Linked DNA regions of Variovorax paradoxus. Each later gene encodes a partner of the first gene's protein in a complex. Links are inferred from orthologs where the notes say so. Each region holds a gene or a part of one and is shown on either strand. Other genes may lie near its edges. The genes, in order: secA and secY.

Region 1 (16,158 bases):
CCATGTGGCTTGCAACAAATTGCTCATGACCGCGGAGGACCGTCTGATGGACCCACTCACCGCGGATTCCGCTACCTTCATGGCGAAGTTCACGGAAAAAATGGCGCCGTCACTCCGCATCATCTGGATGGTCGTGCCCAACAAAAGCACGGTATACCTCGACCAGAGCCATGCCGCCGCATTCCGGAGCACTTTCAACGACCTGAAGATCGGCCCCGATCTTTTTGCACTGTCCGAGCAGAACCGCTTCAAAATCACGGACTTGTATCCAGCCAACGAAACCCACGTTTCCACCGCCGGATACTTGCTCTTCGGTCAGCGTATGCTGGAGGCTGTGCGTGAAGTGCAGCCGACTCCGGCGGCTGCGAAATCGCCATGAACTCGTCCCCGACATGAACCGACACGCGTGATCCTCTACGAGTACCCCTTCAACGAGCGCATCCGCACCTACCTGAGGCTGGAACACCTGTTCCGTCGCCTCGGAGAGTTGGTGCCCTCCGAATCGCCGCTTTCCCACCATTACGCCCTGGTCACGATCTTCGAGATCATGGACGTTGCCGCACGCGCCGACCTCAAGGCCGACGTCATGCGCGACCTCGACAAGCACAAGAGCGTCTTCAACAGCTACCGGGGCAATCCGGCCATCGCGGAAACGGTGCTGGATCAGGTCGTCCAACAGCTGGAGGGCAATTTCTCCGCCCTCAACAGCGTGGCGGGCAAGGCCGGCCAGTCGCTGACGGAGAACGAATGGCTCATGAGCATTCGCAGCCGCGCCGGCATTCCGGGCGGCACCTGCGAGTTCGATCTGCCCGCCTACTACGCCTGGCAACACCGCACCGCGGCAAGCCGCCGCGCGGATCTCGAGCGCTGGTCGAACACGCTCTCACCGCTCGCATCGTCCATCTACCTGCTGCTCAAGCTGCTGCGCGACGCGGATGTGCCCTACAAGGTCATTGCCACGGGCGGCCAGTTCCAGCAGAACCTCCCCCAGGGGCGCAGCTTCCAGTTGCTGCGCCTGCGTATCGATCCGAGTTTCGGGTTGGTGCCGGAAATCAGCGGCAACCGGCTCATGGTTTCGGTTCGAATGATGCGCCACGAGGCCGACGACCGCCTGCACCAGAGCACCGAAGACGCCGCCTTCGAACTCACGCTCTGCTCTTGAGCGCAGCCGACGGCAAGGACACGCCATGAGCAACGGCAAGACTCGCAACGACATCGGCGAACGGATCGTCCGCTGCCCCGCCTGCGGCGGCGACAGCGTCTACGCCGTCAGCAACCCCTATCGGCCGTTTTGCAGCGCACGCTGCAAGGGCATCGACCTCGGCGCCTGGGCCAACGAGGAATTCAGGATGCCCGCTGAAGGGCCGCCGGACGACGAGCCCTTCGGCGATCCAAAGCTGCAGCAGTAGCCTTCGAGGCGCTTCTCTCCGCGCTATTTCTTCGGCGCAGAACCACCCTCGTCCTGCAACGCACGGTCCATGTAGGTTGCGAACGAGCGCGTGTACTTGGGCCGCAAGTGGCCGGAATCCTTGTATGCGGGCGCGCCGTCCTGCATGGTGCGCAGGCACTGGCCGTTCGCCGTGCACAGGTTGGCCACTGCGTCGATCACCTCCACGCCGCTCGCAACGCCGATCTGCCGCAGCTTGTCGTTCAGTTCGCGCTGGTCCTGCGGTATCGGCAGCGTCGGCATCGACGTCGACAGCTTCATGGACGTCAGCCGGCTGCCTTCGAGCAGACGCTTGGGTTCGAAATCGGGGGCCACAGGGATGTCGAGCAGCAGATACACCTTCTTGCCCTTGCTCGACAACTCGCGCAGCAGCTGGCCAAGCGAATCGAATGCCAGTGCCATGCCGTCGCCACCCCGGAACTGATGCGCCGCACCGCTCGCATCGCGGAAGTAGTAGCCTGGCGCGCCGCCCGCGATGAAATAGCAGTTCCAGCAGCCGCCGATCACCACCGTGTCGATCTCGGGGCTGCGGGCGAAGTCCAGCACCGTCGCGCGTCGCTCGGCACAGCCCACGTTCGCATCGGCAAAAACGCCGGGGATCGGCGGGCAGGAACCCTGCGTCGCGAAGTAGATGGTGTTTGCCTTGTCCGGCGCCGTGCGGGCGAGTTCCTCGGCGCGCGGGCCGTACTGCTGCACATGGCTGTCGCCGATCAGCAGGCTCTTGCGCGGACCTTTGCCGACTTGATAGAGCAGATGCCGCCCGAGTTCGTAGTTCTTGAAGTCGTCGTAGTAGCCCACGTCGGCCGCGGCCTCGGAGATCTGCTGGAGGCGAACGTCGTGATGGCGCGGTTGCAGCACGCCAGAGAACACCACCAGGCCCACGACCACCAGCGCAATGCCCAGGCCCGCCAGCACGCGCAGCAAGCCCGGGCTGGTGCGCGTGCGTGTGTAGCGCTCGACGAACCGGTAGGTCAGCCAGGCCAGAACCACGCTCGCGACGACCGCGCCCGCACGCACGGGCAGCGATGGCGACCCATCGCTCAGGATGCGCGCATAAGCGAGCAACGGCCAATGCCACAGATAGAGCGGATAGCTGATAAGCCCGATCCACACCATCACGCGGTTCGACAGCAGGTACTTGTTGAGGAAGCCGGTGGGGCCGGCTGCGATGCAGCTCACCGCACCCAGCGTGGGCAGCAAGGCCCACCAGCCCGGGAAGGCCTTGTCGCCGCGAATCATCACCAGCCCGAGTCCGAGCAAGCCCACACCGACGAAGGACTGCACGTGGCTGCGCAAGCGGCTCGGCGCTGCGGGCTTCAGCCGCATGCACGCCAGGATGCCGCCCACCATCAGCTCCCAGAAGCGCGAAGCCGGCGAATAGAAAGCCGCCGTGCGAAACGGATGGATCGTGAGCACATTGACGAGAAACGACACCACCGCAATCGCCAGGATCACGCGGATCATCGGCCAGCGCCGGCGCCAGGCCACGCCCAGCAGCACCGGCCAGAAAATATAGAACTGCTCTTCGATGCCCAGCGACCACAGATGCAGCAGCGGCTTGGTTTCCGCGGCGGTATCGAAATAGCCCGCGTCGGCCCAGAACACGAAATTGGCAAAGAAGGCCGCACCGCCCGTGACCTGCTTGCCCAGCTGCGCGAACTCGTCGGACAGCAGCATGTACCAACCGAAGCACAGGGTGGCCAGAAGCACCAGGATGAGCGCCGGGAAGATACGCCGGATGCGCCGGGCGTAGAAGTCGCGGTAGCTGAAATCGCCCGCGATCTGGCTTTGCAGAAGAATGGTCGAGATCAGGTAGCCCGAGATCACGAAGAAGATGTCGACGCCAATGAAGCCGCCAGGCAGCGCACCCGGAAACGCGTGATAGATCACCACGGAGGCCACGGCGATGGCACGCAGGCCGTCTATGTCCGGTCGGTACTTGGGATGCAGCATCTCGGGGGTCGTTGAACGCGCTGTGGCGGTCCTGGTTGTTTTTTAGGGGACTACGCCGCTGACCCGGCGGCGTATGGAATGCCGCGTTCCTCTGCCAGCCATTCGAGCACCGGCATGGCGCCGGGCAGTACGGGCGTCACATCCAGCGGCAATTGCTGCCACCGCATTTCCTGCCCTTCGCGCATTTCGAACTCGCCGCTCCAGGCCGTGACCTTGCACCAGTGCAGCCGCACCAGCGCGTGCGGATAGTCGTGCTCGGTGACTTTCCAGACCTCGGCGCCTGCGATGGTGATGCCGAGCTCTTCCTGCAGTTCGCGCCGTAGCGCCTGCTCGACCGTTTCGCCGGCTTCGATCTTGCCGCCTGGAAACTCCCAATAGCCTGCGTACGCTTTGCCTTCGGGCCGGGTCGAGAGCAGCAGCGCATCGTCGGCCAGCCGGATCAGCACGCCGACCGCGACCTCGGTGTGCTTGCGGTCCTGGGGTTGCGGCCGCGCGCTCATGCGCTGGCCCGCCCGGCATAGTCGCGCGCGAACTGGTAGGCCACGCGGCCGCTGCGCGAACCGCGCTCGAGGGCCCAGACCAGCGCCTCGGGCCGCGCCGCCTCGATGGCGGCCTCGCTGACGCCGAAGGACGAGAGCCACTGCGCGACGATGGCCAGGTATTCGTTCTGGCTGAAGGGATAGAAGCTCACCCACAGACCGAAGCGCTCCGACAGCGAGATCTTTTCTTCGATCACTTCGCCGGGGTGCACTTCGCCGTCCTCGGTGTGGGTGTACGACAGGTTGTCCTTCATGTATTCGGGCAACAGGTGGCGCCGATTGCTGGTCGCGTAGATCAGCACGTTGGGCGTGGCCGCCGCAATCGAGCCATCGAGAATCGACTTCAGCGCCTTGTAGCCCGGCTCGCCCTCGTCGAAGCTCAGGTCGTCGCTGAACACGATGAATTTTTCAGGCCGCTGCGACACCACCTCGACGATGTCCGGCAGGTCGGTCAGTTCGGCCTTGTCGACTTCGATCAGGCGCAGCCCCTGCGGCGCATAGGCTTGCAGGCAGGCCCGAATGAGCGACGACTTGCCCGTGCCGCGCGCACCGGTCAGCAGCACGTTGTTGGCGGGCTTGCCTTCGACGAACTGGCGCGTGTTGCGTTCGATCTTCTCCTTCTGGAGGTCGATTTCCTTGAGCGAATCGAGCGCCATCGAAGCCACATGCTTCACCGGCTCGAGCACGCCGTGGCCTGAACTGCGGCGGCGATAACGCCATGCGATCGACGCATTCCAGTCGGCGGGTGCAGCCAGCGGCTGCGGCAGGATCGATTCGATGCGGCCGATCAGCTGCTCGGCGCGCTCGATCAGCCTCTGGAACTGCTCATTCATCGACGCCCGCCCGGCCGCCCGAAGGGCGTTGAGCGCCCCCTCGGGGGCAGCGACGACACGAAGTGCGGAGCGTGGGGGTCATTCATCATGACCTGTAGTCGGCGTTGATGGTCACGTAGTCGTGGCTCAGGTCGCAGGTCCACACGGTCTCGCTGGCGTTGCCGCGGCCCAGCCCGATGCGCACAGTGATTTCGCTCTGCTTCATCACGCGCTGCCCGTCTTCCTCGCGGTACGACGGATTGCGCCCGCCCTTGACCGCCACATGCACGTCGTCCAGGAACAAGTCGATGCCGGTCTGGTCGAGGTCGGCAATGCCCGCGTAGCCGACGGCCGCCAGGATGCGGCCCAGGTTCGGGTCGCTCGCGAAGAACGCGGTCTTGACCAGCGGCGAATGCGCCACCGCATAGGCCACCTGCTTGCACTCGGCCGCATCGCGGCCGCCTTCGACCTGGATGGTGATGAACTTGGTCGCGCCTTCGCCGTCGCGCACGATGGCTTGCGCCAGCTGGCGCGCCACGTTCTGCATCGCAGCCACGAGCGCCTGGCCCTCGGCGGATTCCAGCGAGGTGATGGTCGCGTGCGCGGCCTTCTGCGTGGCGATGACCACGAAGGAATCGTTGGTCGAGGTGTCGCCGTCGATCGTCACGCGGTTGAACGAAGCGTCGGCCAAGCGCCTGGCCAGCGGCTGGATCAGCGACGGGTCGATCTTGGCGTCGGTGGCCATGAAGCCGAGCATGGTCGCCATGTTCGGCCGGATCATGCCGGCGCCCTTGCTGATGCCGGTGACGGTAACAGTGGCGCCGCCGACCTGAGCCTGCTGGCTGAAGGCCTTGGGGATCGTGTCGGTGGTCATGATGCCTTCGGCCGCACGCGCCCAGTGGTTCTCCGAGGCATCGGAGAGCGCGGCAGGCAGGCCGGCCTCGATGCGGTCCACCGGCAGCGGCTCCATGATCACGCCCGTCGAGAACGGCAGGATCTGCTCGGGCGCAATCTCGAGGTGGCGCGCCAGTGCAATGCAGGTGGAGCGCGTGCGCATCAGGCCGTCTTCGCCCGTGCCGGCGTTGGCGTTGCCGGTGTTGATGACCATCGCGCGAATGCCGTAGTTGGCCGCCAGGTGGTCGCGGCAGACCTGCACTGGCGCCGCGCAGAAGCGGTTCTGGGTGAACACCCCGCCGACCGCCGAGCCTTCGTCGATCAGCACGACCGTCAAGTCCTTGCGGTTGGCCTTGCGCACGCCCGCTTCGGCCACGCCGATGCGGACGCCGGGCACCGCGAACAGGGCGGCAGGATCAGGGGCGGACAGGTTCACGGGCATGGGGTTTTCTCTTCGGAAGTTTTCTGGGTCAGCTGAGCTTGCCGTGGCACTGCTTGTACTTCTTGCCACTGCCGCAAGGGCACGGGTCGTTGCGGCCGACGCGCGCAAAGGCAGCCGCTTCGGCGCTGAGCGTGCCGAGCCCCAATCCCGCGGCCGCGATGCGGCGCTGGTTTTCCTCATCGAGGCGCACCTCGACTTCGCCGGTTTCGGTCGGCGCGCTGTAGGTGATGTTCGACACGTTCTCGCCGCGGCTCTCGAGCGCATCTGCGGCTTGTTCGAGCTGCTCGCCCGACTGCACGCGCACCGTCATGAGCTGGCGTGTGACTTCGTTCTTGACCGAGTCGAGCAGCTGGCCGAAGAGTTCGAAAGCCTCGCGCTTGTATTCCTGCTTGGGCTGCTTCTGCGCATAGCCGCGCAGGTGAATGCCCTGGCGCAGGTAGTCGAGCGAAGCCAGGTGCTCGCGCCAGTGCGTGTCGATGCTCTGCAGCAGCACCATGCGTTCGAACTGCGTGAAGTTCTCCTGGCCGATCAGCGCCACCTTGGCATCGAAGGTGTCGTTGGCGGCCTTCACCACCTTTTCGACGATGTCTTCGTCGCTCACGGCCTCGGCCGCCTCGACTTCCTTCTTCAGGGGCAGGTTGTCGATGCCCCACTCGTTGGAGAGGCTCTTCTCGAGCCCGGCCAGGTCCCATTGCTCCTCGACCGATTCGGCCGGCACGTACTGCCGCACCAGGTCCATGAAGCAGCCTTCGCGCAGCGCCGCGATCTGCGCCGTGAGGTCGGCCGCGTCGAGGATGTCGTTGCGCTGCTGGTAGATCACCTTGCGCTGGTCGTTCGACACGTCGTCGTATTCGAGCAGCTGCTTGCGGATGTCGAAGTTGCGCGCCTCGACCTTGCGCTGCGCGCTTTCGATGCTGCGCGTGACGATGCCGGCTTCGATGGCTTCGCCGTCGGGCATCTTGAGGCGGTCCATGATCGCCTTCACGCGGTCGCCCGCGAAGATGCGCATCAGCGGATCGTCCAGGCTCAGGTAGAAGCGCGAGGAACCCGGATCGCCCTGGCGGCCCGAACGGCCGCGCAGCTGGTTGTCGATGCGGCGCGACTCGTGGCGCTCGGTCGCGATGATGCGCAGGCCGCCCAGCGACTTGACGAACTCGTGGTCCTTGGTCCATTCGGCGCGGATGCGCGCCACCTCGGCCTCTTTTGCGGCCGCGTCGAGCGACTCGTCGTTTTCGACCGCTTCGACCATCTTCTCGATATTGCCGCCCAGCACGATGTCGGTACCGCGCCCGGCCATGTTGGTCGCGATGGTGATCATCTTCGTGCGGCCGGCCTGCGCCACGATGTCGGCTTCGCGCGCATGCTGCTTGGCGTTGAGCACCTGGTGCGGCAGGCCTGCCTTGGTGAGCAGGCCGTCGATGATTTCGGAGTTCTCGATCGACGAGGTGCCCACCAGCACCGGCTGGCCGCGCTCGTAGCACTCGCGGATGTCCTGGATCGCCGCCTCGTACTTCTCGCGCGTCGTCTTGTAGACGCGGTCGAGCTGGTCCTCGCGCTTGCTGACGCGGTTCGGCGGAATGATCATGGTCTCCAGACCATAGATCTCCTGGAACTCGTAGGCTTCGGTGTCGGCGGTGCCGGTCATGCCGGCCAGCTTGCCGTACAGGCGGAAGTAGTTCTGGAAGGTGATGGAGGCGAGCGTCTGGTTCTCGGCCTGGATCTGCACGCCTTCCTTGGCTTCCACGGCCTGGTGCAGGCCGTCGCTCCAGCGCCGGCCGGTCATCAGGCGGCCGGTGAATTCGTCCACGATGACCACTTCGCCCTGCTGCACCACGTAATGCTGGTCGCGGTGGTACAGGTGCCGTGCGCGCAGCGCGGCGTTCAGGTGGTGCATCAACGTGATGTTGGCCGGGTCGTAGAGCGAAGCGCCTTCGGGCAGCAGCTTGAATTCGCTCAGCAGTTGCTCGGCCTTTTCGTGCCCGTCTTCGGTCAGGAACACCTGGTGCGTCTTTTCGTCGACCGTGAAGTCGCCCGGCACGGTGACGCCTTCGCCTGTGCGCGGATCGGCCTCGCCTTCCTGCTTGACGAGCAGCGGCACCACCTTGTTGATGGCCAGGTAGAGGTCGGTGTGGTCTTCGGCCTGGCCGCTGATGATCAGCGGCGTGCGGGCCTCGTCGATCAGGATGGAGTCCACCTCGTCGACGATGGCGTAGTTCAGGCTGCGCTGAACCCGGTCGCCGGGCTCGTACACCATGTTGTCGCGCAGGTAGTCGAAGCCGTACTCGTTGTTGGTGCCGTACGTGATGTCGCTGGCGTAGGCCTGCTGCTTTTCCTCGCGCGGCATTTGCGGCAGGTTGATGCCCACCGTGAGACCCAGGAAGTTGTACAGGCGCCCCATCCATTGGGCGTCGCGGTTGGCGAGGTAGTCGTTCACCGTGACCACGTGCACGCCGTTGCCCGACAGCGCATTCAAATACACCGGCAGCGTGGCGGTCAGCGTCTTGCCTTCGCCGGTGCGCATTTCGGCGATCTTCCCGTTGTGAAGCGCCATACCGCCGAGCAGCTGCACGTCGAAATGGCGCATCTTCATGACGCGCTTGGAGCCCTCGCGCACGGTGGCAAAAGCTTCGGGCAGCAGGGCATCGAGGGTTTCGCCCTTGGCGATGCGCTCCTTGAACTCCAGCGTCTTGGCGCGCAGCCCATCGTCGCTGAGCTTCTCGAACTCGGGTTCGAGCGCATTGATGCGCTCCACCGTCTTGCGATACTGCTTGAGGAGCCGGTCGTTGCGACTGCCGAAAATCTGGGTCAGGAAGTTGGTTGCCATTGGCGTGGAGATGGGCGGGCACCTGACCAGGCAGGCACTGCGACCGGATTCCCTAAGATATGGTGAAAGCAGTTGGGCGCGCCTTCTTCGAATGCAAGCCTCGAAAGCAAAGCGGCTCAGACCGGATCTGCCGGCGCAAGCGTCGGCAAACCGGGCATTTTAGCTGCCCTTGTTCCACCCTCCGGATTACCCATGAATCGCCGCTCCGTCCCGCCCTTCACGTTGCAGCAGGCCGCCGAGGGCTCGCCCACCCTGGCGAGCCTGATTGCCCGTGCGCGCGACGCGGGCGAACGGCTGCGGGCAGTCGAAGGATTGATTCCGCCGGCCATGCGTCCCGCCGTCCAGGCCGGACCGGCCGAGGGGGATGTGTGGTGCCTGCTGGTCAACGGCAGCGCCGCGGCCGCCAAGTTGCGCCAGCTGTCGCCGATGCTGGTCACCCGGCTGCAGAACAGGGGCTGGGATGTGAAGACGATCCGGATCAAGGTGCAATCGGGACGCTGACCGGGGCCGGCGAGCCCTCGCCCGTCCTGCCGTCAGTCACCTCCGCCCGAACTCGTGGTTCAAGCCCACGACGAAGCCGCGCACGCCCTGCGGCCCCGTCCTGGAGGCGCTGACATCGACGCTGAGGAGCGGCGTCAGGCTGAAACGCCCGCCGATGCGCGAGGTCCAGACCCCCGATGCACGGTGGCGCTCTGCGATCAGCGAGACCTTGTCATCGAGCGCCCACTCCGCCGCCAGGCCGCCCCGCGACGTGCGCGCGCCGGTTCCGGTGGCCCAGTCGGCGCCCAGGTTGGCGTGGATCTGCAGGCTGCCGTTCGGACGCCAGGTCACAGGCAGCACGAACTGGCCGCCCGCATGGCCGCCGCGCGTCAGGTCGAACATGGCGCCGGCCGAAAGCGCCGCGCTCAGCGGCGCGTCGGCCGCCGGTCCGAAGAAGTTCCATTTGAGCTGCGGGCCCGCGACGACCGTATGCACGCCCTGCGCCGAAAACCGATCCAGGTTCAGCCCCAACTCGACCGGCCCCACGCGGCAGGACGGACCGATGTGCAATCCGGTCACCGGCTCGGGACCCGCACGGCCCCACCAGGCTTCGTACTGGCACTGGCCCACATCGAGCATGCCGGCGTCGTCGACGTCGAAATGCCCGGCCGCCCGCGCGCCCGAACTCGCCAGAAGGCAGGCACCCGCGAGCAGCCACAGGGGTTCCGGCCGTCGAATTGTTGTTTTGCGTCTGTTTTTCTTCATCGCCAGCCTCACCGAGGACCCGCGCATTCTAGGGATGACGAAAGTCGCCGCCATGACCCGGCGGCGCTGCCCGCACGCGCTTGGCCCTCGCTGCGCCCAGCCTTCAGATCTCGAACTGCGGCTGCAGCTCGCGGATGCGCTTGATGGCCACGCCTGCTGCCGCGGTGCGGGTTTCGACGCCGAGCTTCACGTACACCCGCTCCAGGTGCTTCTTGGCCGTGGCGGGGCTGCTGCCGAGAATTTCGCCGATGTCCTTGTTGGTCTTGCCTTTGACCACCCAGTAGAGCACCTCGGCCTCGCGCGCCGTGAGCTTGAGGCTCAGGCTCATGGCCTCGATCACCGCCGTGTCCGAGACCTCGCGCATGACGATCATCCATTCGTCGCCATCGTCGTCCTGGCCTGTTTGCCGATGCAGGCGCAAACTCAGGCTGCTTGCGCCTTGCACGATGGAAAGCGCCGGCGGTTCGACACCGCTCTGCCTGGCATCGGGCGCATGGCGCCGCAGCCATTCGAGCACCGCGGGCGGCGTTTCGGGCGCACGGGTATCGCAGTAGCGCGCCAGCAGGTCGCGCGCGAGCGCCGTCTGCCAGATCAGCTTGCCTTCGGGGAGGCGCACGGTGATGCTGGCATAGCCGAAGGCATCGAGCGCGTTGCGCGCCTGGCCGGCTTGGCGCGCGTCCTGCCGGGCGCGGCGGGCGCCCTGCAGGTGCACGTTCATACGGGCCAGCACTTCCTTGGGCTTGATCGGCTTGGTGACGTAGTCGACGCCGCCCGCTTCCAGCGCCGCCACCAGGTGCTCGGTCTCGGTGAGGCCGGTCATGAACACGATGGGAATGTGCGCGGTCGCGGCATCGGCCTTGAGCCGGCGCGCCACTTCGAAGCCGTCGATGCCCGGCATCATCGCGTCGAGCAGCACGATGTCGGGGCGCGCCTGCGCGGCGCGCTGCAGCGCCTGCTCGCCGTTGGTGGCAATGAGCACGGTATAGCCCGACTCGTCGAGCGCGTCGTGCAGCACCGCGAGGTTGTCGGGCACGTCGTCGACGATCAGCACCAGGTCGCTGTTGGCGCCTTGTTCGCGCAACGTTTTCGCAAGCGATGTGGTTTCCATGGGGACTTGTTCTTCAGGCCGCGCTCACCGCGGCGGCAAGCGCCCGGCTCATGGCTTCGAACTGGAACTGGCGTGCGAGCACGCGCTGCGTTTCGGTCCATGCCGTGCATTCGGGCTGTTCGGCGTCGATTTCGTCGAGCTGGTTCATGATGCCGCGAAAGTAGCCCAGGCTCACGGCTTCGTCGAGTGCGCGCAGCCTCGAAAGCGAAGGCGCCTGCACGGCCCGCGGCGTGGCCGGCGGCGGCACCGGCCTGGCGGGGGCGTCGGTCCACTGCAGTCCGAGCCGGCGCTCGAGCCAGTCGAGCAGCTCCGTGTGCCGCACCGGCTTGACGAAAAAATCTTCGGGCGCAATGCCCACGTCGTTGTCGAGCCCCTTGTCGAAGGCATTGGCCGAGACGATGGCCACCTGCGCGTCGACCAGTCCCAGCTTGCGCGCACGGCGAATCGTCTCCCACCCGTCGATGCCGGGCATGGCCAGGTCGACGAACATCGCGTCGGGCCGCAGGCCGGCCGCGATGAGGTCGAGCGCGTCGTGTCCGCTGGCGGCGGTGCGCAGGTCGAACCCGAGCGGCGCCAGCACGTGGCCGAGCAGATCGCGGTCGGCTTCTTCGTTGTCGACCACCAGGAGCCGCCGGCGCGGGCCTTCGTAGCCGCGCCGTGCGCGCTGCTCCACCGGAGCCGGCCGGCCCGAGGCGCCCACCGCCTCATGCACCCGCGGCAGGAAAAGCCGCACGCGGAAAAGCGAGCCTTCCCCGGGCGTGCTGCGCACCTTCATCTCCCCGCCCATCAGGTCGGTCAGCATCTTGGCGATGGTGAGGCCCAGCCCGGCGCCGGGGGTCGAAGAGGCGGCCGCATCGCCGCGCGCGAAGGGCTCGAAGATGCGTTCGATGTCTTCGGCCGTCATGCCCGGCCCGGTGTCTTCGATTTCGACCGAGGCGAATTCGCGCGCATAAGAAAGCCGCAGCGTGACTTCGCCCGCGGCCGTGAACTTGATGGCGTTGCCCAGCAGGTTGATGAGGATCTGGCACACCCGCTTCTCGTCGGCCCGCACCACCTCGGGCAAGGTGCCTGCGGTCTCGAAGCGGAACCGCAGCCCCTTCTCGGCCGCCTGCAGCTCGAACATGTCGGCCAGTTCGCGCACCGTGTCGGCAAAGCGCATCGGCCTGGCGTGCAGCGTGAGCTTGCCGGCCTCGATGTGCGCAATGGCCAGCGTGCCCTCGATGAGCGACAGCAGATGCTCGCCGCCGCGCTTGATCACCGCCACCGCCTGTTGGCGGTGCGGCGGCACGGACTGGTCTTCGCCCATCAGCTGCGCGTAGCCCAGGATGCTGTTGAGCGGCGTGCGCAGCTCGTGGCTGATGGCGCTGATGTAGCGGCTCTTGGCCTGGTTGGCCTGGTCGGCGGCGCGCCGCGCCTGCTCGGCCGCGAGCTTGGCCTGCTCGGCCACCTCGCGCGCTTCTTCCGCCGTCTGCTTGGCCGACTGCAATGCGCGGTCGGTCGCACGGTGCAGCTCGATCTCGCGCATCAGCAGATGGGTCTGGCGGTTCGATTCTTCCTGCGCAACCTTGCGGCTCTGGTGCGCCAGTACCAGCCACCAGGCCACGACGCCCGCAATCACCAGCAGCGCCATGTACGCCTTGAGAAAGCCCGAGCGCAGCGACGTCCGCTGCACGCCCGCCAGCGCTTCGGCCAGCTCCGAGCGCGACGCGAGCTGCAGCGCGCTTTCGCCGAGCGCACGCAGCTCCTGCTGGTAGAGCACCCCGAACACCACGGCCAGCACCGGCACGATGATCAGCATCAGCAGCAGGAAGTGCCCGAGCCCCGTGTCCAGATAACGCCAGCTGAGGCGCGGCAGCAGCCAGCGCAGCGCCGACGACCACTGCGCCGAGAGGCTCGCATGCGGCTTGCACAGGTCGCCGCAGCGCGCATCGAGCGTGCAGCACAGCGAACAGATCGCGCCCTGGTAGGCCGGGCAATGGGCCATGTCGGGCCCTTCGTATTCACGCTCGCAGATCACGCAGTGCTGCACCTTGAGGCGCTGGTAGCTGCCATCGGCGCCGCGCTCGTCCACGTCGTTCTCGACGCGCGCCCACCGGACGGCACGCGGACCCTCGGCCGGCGCGAAAGCCACCGCGCCCTGGGCCACCGAACCCCGCGCCAGGTAGTACTTGCCGCCGGTGGCCCAGGCAATCAGCGGCGAAACCACCAGCGCCGTGCCGAGCGCGATGAGCGCCGAAAACGCCTGCGCCAGCGGCCCGAAAACGCCGAGGTGGGCGGTAATGGAAAGCAGCGAAGCCAGCGCCATCGCGCCGACCCCCACCGGGTTGATATCCCACAGATGGGCCCGCTTGAACTCGATGCCCGGCGGCGAAAGGCCCAGCGGCTTGTTGATGACGAGGTCGGCCACCACCGCCATCATCCAGGCGATGGCGATGTTGGCGAACAGGCCGAGCACATCGCCCAGCGCCTCGAACACGTTCATCTCCATCAGCATGAAGGCGATGAGCGCGTTGAACACCACCCAGACCACGCGCCCCGGGTGGCTGTGCGCCACGCGCGAGAAGAAGTTGCTCCAGGCCAGCGAGCCGGCGTAGGCGTTCGTGACGTTGATCTTGAGTTGCGAAATCACCACGAACAGCGCGGTCGCGGCCACGGCCCAGCCGTAGTTCGGAAACACGTACTCATAGGCCGCCAGGTACATCTGGTTGGGATCGACCGCGCGCTCGACCGGCACCATGTGCGTGATGGCCAGGTACGCGAGCAGCGCTCCGCCCAACATCTTGAGCACGCCCAACACCACCCATCCCGGCCCGCCGGCCAGCACACCCGCCCACCAGCGCCGGGCGCTCACGGCCGTGCGCGCGGGCATGAAGCGCAGGTAATCGGCCTGCTCCCCCATTTGGGTGATCAACGCGATGCCGACCGTCAATGCCGCGCCAAACAGGTGCAGATCGAAACCTTTGGCACCCGTCTTGACACCGTTGTAATGCACGATGCCGGCAAACGCACCAGGATCGCGCACCAGCACGAAGACGAAAGGCACCACCAGCATCACGAGCCAGAGCGGCTGTGTCCACAGCTGCAGCCGGCTGATGGCCGACACGCCATGGGTCACCAGCGGAATCACCACCATCGCGCACACCAAGTAGCCCCAGACCGGCGGCACGCCGAGCGCGAGTTCGAGCGCGTAGGCCATCACCGCCGCCTCGAGCGCGAAGAAGATGAAGGTGAACGACGCGTAGATGAGCGAGGTGAGCGTCGAGCCGATGTAGCCGAAGCCCGCGCCGCGCGTGAGCAGGTCCATGTCGACGCCGTAGCGGGCGGCATACACGCTGATCGGCAGGCCCGCCAGAAAGATGATGAGCCCCGTGGCCACGATGGCCCAGAACGCATTGGCGAAGCCGTACTGCACCAGCAGCGTGGCGCCCACCGCCTCCAATATAAGGAACGACGCCGCGCCGAATGCCGTGTTGGCCACCCGCCATTCGGACCATTTTCGAAAGCGCTGCGGCGTATAGCGCAGCGCGTAATCCTCGAGCGTTTCGCTCGCCACCCAGCTGTTGTAGTCGCGCCGCACCTTGACGATGCGCTGCGGCGCGTCGTCGGGGGTGGTGGAAGTCTCGGCAGGGTTCACACCGTTTCGGTGCATCTTTCGTGCCATCCATACGTCTTTTGGCGAACAGCGGCATGACTGTTGCAAAGCCGAAGCCTGCCCAATAATGGCCGACCTCCACGCACCCGACGCCGCCCTCCCATGGAACTGACCCCGCGCGAAAAAGACAAGCTGCTGATTTTCACCGCAGCGCTGCTGGCCGAACGCCGCAAGGCGCGGGGGCTGAAGCTCAACTACCCCGAAGCCGTCGCGCTGATCTCCGCCGCCGTCATGGAAGGTGCTCGCGACGGAAAGAGCGTTGCGGCGCTCATGAGCGAAGGCCGCACCGTGCTCACGCGCGCCGACGTGATGGACGGCATCGCCGAGATGATTCCGGACATCCAGGTGGAAGCCACTTTCCCGGACGGCACCAAGCTGGTCACCGTCCACCAACCCATCGTCTGACTCTTCTCCAGAACAAGAAAGCCCTGTCATGCGCCACAACGCTTCCAAGACTCTTGCCCTCCTTGCCATGCTGCTGCTGCCGCTCGCGGCCAGCGCCCACACCGGCGCCGACGGCGGCGTGCACCACGGCTTCACCACCGGCTTTTTGCACCCGCTCACGGGTGCGGACCACCTCGCTGCGATGGTCGCAGTCGGCCTCTGGAGCGCGCTGGCCGCGCGCCGCGCCTGGCCCGATCTGCTGTGGGCGCCATTGGCGTTCGCGGCCATGCTGCTCGCGGGCGCGCTGATGGGGCTGGCGGGCGTGCAACTGCTGGCGGTCGAACCGATGATCGCGGCCTCGCTGCTGGTGCTGGGCCTGCTGGTCGCCACGCGCATCCACCTGCCGGCCGCGGCAGCCATGGCGGTGGTCGGCGTGTTCGCCGTCTTTCACGGCGTGGCGCACGGCCACGAGCTTGCGGGCGAACAGGGCGCGGCGTTGACGCTGGCCGGCATGGTCGGCGCCACGGTGCTGCTGCACCTCGCGGGCATCGGCCTCGGATGGGCGCTGCGCCATGCCAATGCCTGGCTGCCGCGCGTGGCGGGCGCCGCTGTGGTGGCGCTGGGTGCGACGCTGCTCTCGCAGGCCGTCTGAAAAGGCGCCGCGACACCATGATTCCCGGCGAACTTTTTACCGACGACGGCGAGCACACGCTCAACCCCGGCCGCCGCACGCTCACGCTGGTGGTGCAGAACACCGCCGACCGGCCGATCCAGGTCGGTTCGCACTATCACTTCGCCGAGACCAACGGCGCGCTCGGCTTCGACCGCGAGGCCGCGCGCGGCATGCGGCTGAACATC
Region 2 (8,175 bases), 5.2 Mb from region 1 along the record:
CGGCTGCGAATTCGTCGCGATCGGGCACCTTCTTGAAGGTACCTTCGGCCTTGTCGGCGTTCACTTCGACCCAGGCCGGGATACCGACTTGTTGGGCGAGCTGGAGCGCTTCGGCAATGCGGGTCTGCTTCTTCGACTTGTCGCGCACGGCGATCACGTCGCCGGTCTTCACCAGGTACGACGGGATGTTGACCGACTGGCCATTCACCGTGATCGCCTTGTGCGACACGAGCTGGCGAGCTTCGGCGCGCGTCGAGCCGAACCCCATGCGGTAAACGACGTTGTCCAGGCGCGATTCGAGGATGAACAGCAGGTTGGCGCCGGTGTTGCCACGGCGACGATCGGCTTCCTCGAAGTAGCGGCGGAATTGCTTCTCGAGCACGCCGTACATGCGCTTGACCTTCTGCTTTTCACGCAGTTGCAGGCCGTAGTCGGACGTACGCTGACCCGAAGTGCGGCCGTGCTGGCCGGGCTTGGAGTCGAACTTGGCCTTGTCCTGGATCGAGCGGCGGGCGCTCTTCAGGAACAGGTCGGTGCCTTCGCGGCGGGAAAGTTTGGCCTTGGGGCCGAGGTAGCGTGCCACGTGGTTTCCTTTGTGTCATCTGCCGCAGTTGCCTGCGGGAGCCATCGGCGGAACGCGGATGGCGGTGGGCTTAGTTAAAAAACAAATGCGCAGCCGCTCAAGAGCCGGCTGCGCCTTGCGGACTGACGGTCAGATGCGGCGACGCTTCTGGGGACGGCAGCCGTTGTGCGGAACGGGCGTCACGTCGGCAATGGAATTGATCCGGATGCCGAGCGCAGCCAGTGCGCGCACCGACGATTCGCGACCGGGGCCGGGGCCCTTGATCTCGACGTCGAGGTTCTTGATGCCTTGTTCGACAGCAGCACGGCCGGCCACTTCGGAAGCGACCTGCGCAGCGAACGGGGTCGACTTGCGCGAGCCCTTGAAGCCCTGGCCACCCGACGAAGCCCACGACAGGGCGTTGCCCTGGCGATCGGTGATCGTGATGATGGTGTTGTTGAACGAGGCATGCACGTGGGCGATACCGTCCGCAACGTTCTTGCGAACCTTCTTGCGAACGCGCTGTGCGGCGTTGTTTGCAGGTGCTTTAGCCATGCTGGTCTATCCTTATTTCTTCAGGGACTGCGCAGCCTTGCGCGGACCCTTGCGGGTGCGGGCATTGGTGCGCGTGCGCTGGCCGCGCATCGGCAGGCCGCGACGGTGACGGAAGCCGCGATAGCAGCCGATGTCCATCAAACGCTTGATGTTCATCGTCGTCTCGCGACGCAGATCGCCTTCGATGGTGAACAAGGCGATCTGGTCGCGGATCTTTTCGAGATCGGCGTCAGTCAGGTCCTTGATCTTCTTCGAATATTCGATGCCGCTCGCTTCGCAGATTTGACGGGCGCGGGTGCGACCGATGCCGAAGATGGCGGTCAGGCCGATTTCAGCGTGCTTGTGCGGCGGAATGTTGATGCCAGCAATACGTGCCATGTGCGTCCTCTAATACTCTTCAATCAACCCTGGCGCTGCTTGTGGCGCGGGTCGGTGCAAATCACACGCACCACACCTTTACGGCGGATGACCTTGCAATTACGGCAGATGGTTTTGACCGAAGCCGAAACTCTCATTTCATTCTCCTAAAACTGTTTAACGTGGCGGTACACCGCCCTACCAAATTCTCAATACTGAAACTCACAGCCCTACGATGTCTTGAAGTTAGCCTTCTTCAGCAGCGATTCGTACTGCTGGGACATCATGTAGTTTTGCACCTGGGCCATGAAGTCCATCGTGACGACCACGATGATCAGCAGGGAGGTACCACCGAAGTAGAACGGTACGTTGTACTTCAGGATCAGGAACTCGGGCAGCAGGCAGACGAAGGTGATGTACACCGCGCCGGCCAACGTCAGGCGAACCAGAATCTTGTCGATATAGCGAGCGGTCTGGTCACCCGGACGAATGCCCGGAATGAATGCACCACTCTTCTTCAGGTTGTCGGCCGTTTCCTTGCTGTTGAACACGAGTGCCGTGTAGAAGAAGCAGAAGAAAACGATCGCGGCAGCGTACAGCAGCACATAGATCGGCTCGCCCGGACGCAGCGCGCCGGCAATGTCCTTGATCCAGCGGAAACCGCCTTCACCGGTGCTGAACCAGCCGACCACCGTTGCCGGCAGCAGGATGATCGACGAAGCGAAGATCGGCGGAATCACACCGGCCATGTTCAGCTTCAAGGGCAGGTGCGACGACTGGCCGCCATAGACCTTGTTGCCGACCTGGCGCCGCGCATAGTTCACGAGGATCTTGCGCTGACCGCGTTCGACGAACACCACGAAGTAGGTGACCAGCACCACGACCGCGATGATGAAGAGCGCAATGATCGGGTTCATCGCACCGGTCGTCACCAGCGAAGCCAGGCCGCCGATGGCGTTGGGCAGACCGGCGGCGATACCTGCAAAGATCAGGATCGAGATGCCGTTGCCCAGGCCGCGTTCGGTGATCTGCTCGCCGAGCCACATCAGGAACATCGAACCCGCCGTCAGGCTCACCATCGCGGTCAGGCGGAAGCCGAAACCGGGGGCGATCACCAGGCCGGCCGACGATTCGAGGGCCACCGCGATGCTGAACGACTGGAACAGTGCCAGGCCGAGCGCGCCATAGCGCGTGTACTGCGTGATCTTGCGGCGGCCAGCCTCGCCTTCCTTCTTCAATTGCTCGAAGGTCGGAATCACGTAGGTCATCAACTGCATGATGATCGACGCCGAGATGTACGGCATGATCCCCAACGCGAACACGGTGAAGCGCGACAGCGCCCCGCCCGAGAACATGTTGAACAGGCTCAGAATGCCGCCCTGCTGGCCCTGGAACAACGCCGCCAGCTGGTCCGGGTTGATGCCCGGCACAGGAATGTGCGCGCCGATCCGATAGACCACGAGCGCGAGCAGCAAAAAGACCAGCCGACGACGGAGGTCGCCGAACTTGCCCGTTTTTGCGATCGTTGCCGCGTTAGTTGCCACGAAGAACTTCTTTCAGTCCAGTGTGATCAGGCGATGCTGCCGCCGGCTGCTTCGATAGCGGCCTTGGCACCAGCGGTTGCGCCCACGCCCGTCAGCTTGACGGCCTTGGTGAGTTCACCGGTCTTGATGATCTTGACGACCTTGGCGAGCTGGCCCACGAGGCCGGCTTGCTTGAGCGCCAGAACATCTACTTCGGCCAGGCCGAGCTGCTCGAGGGCAGTCAGCGTGACTTCGGCGTTGAACTTCAGCAGGTGCGACTTGAAGCCACGCTTCGGCAGGCGACGCTGCAGCGGCATTTGACCGCCTTCGAAGCCGACCTTGTGGAAACCGCCTGCGCGCGACTTCTGGCCCTTGTGACCGCGACCTGCGGTCTTGCCGATACCGGAGCCGATACCGCGGCCGACACGGCGCTTGGCGTGCTTGGCGCCGGCTGCCGGCTTGATGCCATTGAGTTCCATATCAGTCTCTCTTACAGAACTTTGACCAGATAACTGATCTTGTTGATCATGCCGCGCACCGCCGGGGTGTCTTGCAGCTCGCTCACGCTATTGAGCTTGCGCAGGCCGAGGCCACGCACGGTCGCGCGATGCGATTCCTTGGTGCCAATCGGGCTCTTGACCAATTGCACCTTGAGGGTTTGTTGTTGCGTCGTCATTTGAATGCTTCCTTCAGCCTTGCGAGAGCTTGCGCTCAGGCGAAGATTTCTTCGACGGTCAGGCCGCGCTTGGCAGCCACTTCGGACGCGGTCGTCGAGTTCTTCAACCCGTCGAGCGTGGCGCGAACCATGTTGTAGGGGTTCGACGAACCATGGCTCTTGGCCACGATGTCGGTGATGCCCATGACTTCGAACACGGCGCGCATCGGGCCGCCGGCGATGATGCCGGTACCCTTCGGGGCCGGGATCATGACCACCGAGGCAGCGCCCCAATGGCCCGTCACGCGGTGATGCAGCGTGCCGTTCTTGATCGAGATCTTGGCCAGGTTGCGGCGGGCTTCTTCCATCGCCTTTTGCACGGCAGCAGGCACTTCCTTCGACTTGCCCTTGCCCATGCCGACGCGGCCTTCGCCGTCGCCCACGACCGTGAGTGCTGCGAAACCGAGGATACGACCACCCTTCACCACCTTGGTGACGCGGTTGATCGCGATCATCTTCTCGCGCAAACCGTCTTCAGGGCCTTCGTTCTGCGTTCTTGCTTGAATCTTTGCCATTTTGAATCTCGTGTCCGGTTAGAACTGCAGACCGGCTTCGCGAGCCGCCTCGGCCAGCGCCTTGACGCGGCCGTGGTACGCAAAACCTGCGCGGTCGAAGGCGACCTTCTCGACGCCGGCAGCCTTCGCCTTTTCAGCGATGCGCTTGCCGATGGCCGTTGCAGCGGCGGCATTGCCACCCTTGCCCGAGCCGCCGAGAGCCGAGCGCACTTCGGCTTCGGCCGTCGATGCGGTGGCAATCACCTTGGTGCCGTCGTCGGAGATGACGGTGGCATAGATGTGCAGATTGGTGCGGTTCACCGTCAGACGGGCCACGCCCTGCGTCGCGATGCGAATGCGGGTCTGGCGCGAGCGGCGAAGACGCTGTGCTTTTTTGGTCAACATCATTTTGCTGCCCCTTACTTCTTCTTGGTCTCTTTGATCACGATCTTCTCGTCCGAATAACGGATGCCCTTGCCCTTGTACGGCTCAGGCGGACGAACAGCGCGGATCTCAGCGGCGATTTGACCAACGCGCTGACGGTCAGCACCCTTGATCACGATTTCGGTCGGGGTCGCAGTGGCCACCGTGATGCCTTGCGGCATGTCGATGTTGACCGGGTGCGAATAACCGACTTGCAGGTTCAACTTGTTGTTGGACGCTGCGGCCTTGTAGCCGACGCCGACCAGGTTGAGCTTCTTCTCGAAGCCCTTGGTCACGCCCACCACCATGTTGTTCACCAGCTGACGGATCGTGCCGCTCATCGCGTTCGCTTCACGCGACTCGTTGGCGGGTTCGAAATTCAGCTTGCCGTCATTGCTGACGATCTTGACCAGTGCATTGCGTGCGAGGTTGAGCGTGCCGCCCGTACCCTTGACGCTGATCTGGTCTTCCTTGATCGACACATCCACGCCTGCGGGGATGGTGATCGGCATTTTTCCTACTCGGGACATTTCAGTTACTCCTCGATGTCTCGGTTAGGCGACGTAGCACAGCACTTCGCCACCGACACCGGTAGCGCGCGCCTTGCGGTCGGTCATCACGCCCTGGGGGGTCGTGACGATCGCGACGCCGAGGCCGTTCTGGACTTGCGGAATGGAAGCACTGCCCTTGTACACGCGCAGGCCGGGACGGCTCACGCGCTCGATGCGCTCGATGACCGGGCGGCCAGCGTAGTACTTCAGGGTAATGACGAGTTCGGACTTGCCGCCTTCGGTCTTGACCTCGAAACCGTCGATATAGCCCTCGTCCTTCAGGACTTGCGAGATCGCGATCTTCACCTTGGAAGACGGGATCGACACAGTGGGCTTCGCCACCATCTGCGCGTTACGGATACGCGTCAGCAGGTCGGCAATGGGATCACTCATGCTCATGTTGTTTGCTCCTGCCTGGCTTACCAGCTGGCCTTGGTGACACCGGGGATGTCGCCATTGAAAGCCAGTTCGCGGATCTTGGCGCGGGCCAGACCGAATTGACGGAAGGTGCCACGGGGGCGACCGGTGATTTCGCAACGGTTGCGCTGACGCGTGGGGTTCGCGTTGCGCGGGAGCTTTTGCAGGCCCAGGCGGGCAGCAGCGCGCTCTTCGTCGCTCTTCTTCAGGTCGTTGGAAATTGCCTTCAGTTCCGCGTGCTTCGCAGCGTACTTGGCGACCAGCTTGTCGCGCTTGAGTTCGCGTTGGATCAAAGATTGTTTAGCCACGGTTCGCCTCAGTTCTTGAACGGGAAACGGAAACCAGCGAGAAGCGCCTTGGCTTCTTCGTCGGTCTTAGCCGTCGTCGTGATGCTGATGTTGAGACCGCGCAGGGCATCGACCTTGTCGTATTCGATCTCAGGGAAAATGATCTGTTCCTTGACGCCGATGTTGTAGTTGCCACGGCCGTCGAACGCACGGCCGGAGATGCCGCGGAAGTCGCGAACACGCGGCAGCGCGATGGTCACGAAACGGTCCAGGAACTCATACATCTGCACGCCACGCAGCGTGACCATGCAGCCGATGGGCTGGTTTTCGCGGATCTTGAAACCGGCGATGGCCTTCTTCGACTTGGTGACCACGGGCTTCTGGCCGGCAATCTTGGTCAGGTCGGCGACAGCGTTGTCGAGAACCTTCTTGTCGGCGACAGCTTCACCCACGCCCATGTTGAGCGTGATCTTGGTGAGGCGGGGGACCTGCATCGGCGACTTGTAGCCGAACTTTTCCGTCAGGTCTTTCGCGATCTTTTCGCGATAGTGTTGTTGGAGACGTGCCATGTGAGTACCTCTTAGGCGAACTTGATTTCGTCGCCGCTGGACTTGAAGACGCGAACAGCCACGCGCTTGCCGTCAGCACCCTGGGTGATCTTGATGCCCACGCGATCGGCCTTGCCGGTCGCGGCATTGAAGATCGCCACGTTGGATTGGTGAATGGGCATGGTCTTCTCGACGATGCCGCCGGTCGTACCCTTGAGGGGGTTCGGCTTGGCGTGCTTCTTGACGATGTTCACACCGTCGACGACGAGGTGCGAATCGTCCTTGCGCAGCGAGACGACGCCGCGCTTGCCTTTGTCGCGCCCGGCCAACACGATGACCTGGTCGCCTTTGCGAATCTTGTTCATGGCGTTGTTGTCCTTACAGAACTTCGGGGGCCAGCGACACGATCTTCATGAACTTTTCGGTGCGCAGCTCGCGCGTCACCGGTCCGAAGATGCGGGTGCCGATGGGCTCCAGCTTGGCGTTGAGCAACACGGCTGCGTTGCCATCGAATTTAACGAGCGAACCGTCGGCGCGACGGATGCCCTTGGCGGTGCGGACCACCACTGCGCTGTAGATCTCGCCCTTCTTGACGCGACCACGCGGAGCGGCTTCCTTGATGCTGACCTTGATGACGTCGCCCACGCTGGCATAACGCCGCTTGGAGCCACCGAGCACCTTGATACACAGGACGGACTTCGCGCCTGTGTTGTCGGCCACTTCGAGCCGGGATTCAGTTTGGATCATTGCTAATAGTTCCCAACTTGTACCGATGCGCCTCCAGGAGGGAAACGCTGCGGTCAGTCTTGGGCCCGTCGTCCGCACCTCGAACCACTCGAGGCACTTCCGCTTTGGGCTGAAAGCTTCGCCTTTTTGAAGCGAAGCCTGCGATTGTGGCACGAAGGCGAAGGCACGTCAACTGCCTTCTGACTCCGAAATACACTGGAATTAGACTAGGCGGCGTGCGCACCCTTGTTTCAGGCTCCCGGGAGTCCACGCCGCCCGTGCCCCTACGGCGCCGCCAGTTGCTGCTGGCCGGCGTGGGCGCCGCCTTTGCAGGGCTGGGGGCCCTGGCTTTGGGTGGCTGCCAAAGTCCGGCGGTCCCGTCGCCGGGACCAGGACGGCTGCGCCGCTTGGCCGAGGCGCACTGGCCGCACCGGCTGAATATACAGGGCACGACGGCAGGCGGCCTCTCCGGCATCGACTACGACGCCCAAAGAAGCGAGTACTTGCTACTCAGCGACGACCGATCAGATCTGGCTCCGGCGCGTTTCTACGCCGCGCGCTGGCCCTCGCCATGGGCGCAGCCGCCGGAACCCATGGATGTGGTGCAGCTGCAACGCGCCGAAGGTGGCCCGTGGCCCGAGCGGCGCGGCGCAGAACCCGGAACCCCGGTTCCAGACCCCGAATCGCTGCGTCTGCGGCCAGGCACCGGAACCCTGCTCTGGGTGAGCGAAGGCGACGTGGGGCGCGGTTTCGGACCCGCACTCTACGAATCGGCACGCGATGGCCGCTTGCTGCGCGAATTCACCCTGCCGCCCATGTTCAACCCCGATCCGGCGCATCGCCGCGGTCCGCGCGACAACCTGGGCTTCGAGGGCCTGGCGCCGACGCCCGATGGCCGCCACGCCTGGCTCGCGATGGAAAACGCGTTGCTTCAGGACGGCCCGGTTCCCACCATGGGCGAGGTGGGCGGCCCCTGCCGGCTGACCCGGGTCGATCTGGAGACCGGCCGGGCCACGC

What was found.
Region 2: the proteins of secA (region 1) and secY are in contact, whole or in part, in a crystal structure (PDB 3DIN), measured with the Thermotoga maritima proteins. The link is inferred for Variovorax paradoxus from one-to-one orthologs. Residues at the interface, in WP_004082002.1 of Thermotoga maritima: Glu261, Ala262, Arg263, Lys300, Ala301, Arg302, Thr303, Ile304, Ile305, Leu323, Tyr324, Asp325, Pro326, Val329, Ser330, Tyr333, Ile336, Lys340, Phe345, Val349, Glu363, Phe364, Tyr374, Ser375, Gly376, Gly377, Glu393, Ile395, Thr482, Ser483; in WP_004081795.1 of Thermotoga maritima: Glu108, Gly109, Glu110, Glu111, Ala236, Glu237, Arg238, Arg239, Ile240, Thr241, Ile242, Gln243, Tyr244, Ala245, Arg246, Arg247, Val248, Thr249, Gly250, Arg251, Arg252, Val253, Tyr254, Gly256, Ala257, Ser258, Thr259, Tyr260, Leu261, Pro262.

The regions. Positions count from the first base shown.
Region 1 is NZ_JAUSXG010000001.1:437,930-454,087, reverse strand. Bases 5,916-9,230 are described here. They hold secA (preprotein translocase subunit SecA), read right to left. Parts: upstream 8,912-9,230; coding sequence 6,116-8,911; downstream 5,916-6,115. Other genes in these bases: QFZ42_RS02085 (hypothetical protein), read left to right, coding at 9,104-9,230; argJ (bifunctional glutamate N-acetyltransferase/amino-acid acetyltransferase ArgJ), read right to left, coding at 5,916-6,087. In the rest of the region: QFZ42_RS02125 (hypothetical protein), read left to right, coding at 1-379; cell division protein ZapD, read left to right, coding at 407-1,162; QFZ42_RS02115 (DNA gyrase inhibitor YacG), read left to right, coding at 1,188-1,409; QFZ42_RS02110 (acyltransferase family protein), read right to left, coding at 1,433-3,400; 8-oxo-dGTP diphosphatase MutT, read right to left, coding at 3,451-3,900; QFZ42_RS02100 (ATP-binding protein), read right to left, coding at 3,897-4,772; more of argJ, read right to left, coding at 4,858-5,915; more of QFZ42_RS02085, read left to right, coding at 9,231-9,412; QFZ42_RS02080 (hypothetical protein), read right to left, coding at 9,449-10,156; QFZ42_RS02075 (response regulator transcription factor), read right to left, coding at 10,260-11,264; QFZ42_RS02070 (hybrid sensor histidine kinase/response regulator), read right to left, coding at 11,278-14,913; QFZ42_RS02065 (urease subunit gamma), read left to right, coding at 15,019-15,321; QFZ42_RS02060 (HupE/UreJ family protein), read left to right, coding at 15,350-15,952; QFZ42_RS02055 (urease subunit beta), read left to right, coding at 15,970-16,158. UniProt on the Escherichia coli protein: Required for protein export, interacts with the SecYEG preprotein conducting channel.
Region 2 is NZ_JAUSXG010000001.1:5,637,426-5,645,600, reverse strand. The notes cover bases 862-3,857. They hold secY (preprotein translocase subunit SecY), read right to left. Parts: upstream 3,019-3,857; coding sequence 1,705-3,018; downstream 862-1,704. Other genes in these bases: rpsE (30S ribosomal protein S5), read right to left, coding at 3,709-3,857; rpmD (50S ribosomal protein L30), read right to left, coding at 3,488-3,673; rplO (50S ribosomal protein L15), read right to left, coding at 3,045-3,476; rpmJ (50S ribosomal protein L36), read right to left, coding at 1,519-1,632; rpsM (30S ribosomal protein S13), read right to left, coding at 1,130-1,495. Outside these bases: rpsD (30S ribosomal protein S4), read right to left, coding at 1-583; more of rpsK, read right to left, coding at 713-861; more of rpsE, read right to left, coding at 3,858-4,227; rplR (50S ribosomal protein L18), read right to left, coding at 4,246-4,611; rplF (50S ribosomal protein L6), read right to left, coding at 4,626-5,159; rpsH (30S ribosomal protein S8), read right to left, coding at 5,184-5,579; rpsN (30S ribosomal protein S14), read right to left, coding at 5,600-5,905; rplE (50S ribosomal protein L5), read right to left, coding at 5,914-6,453; rplX (50S ribosomal protein L24), read right to left, coding at 6,465-6,797; rplN (50S ribosomal protein L14), read right to left, coding at 6,811-7,179; QFZ42_RS26725 (esterase-like activity of phytase family protein), read left to right, coding at 7,473-8,175. UniProt on the Escherichia coli protein: The central subunit of the protein translocation channel SecYEG. Consists of two halves formed by TMs 1-5 and 6-10.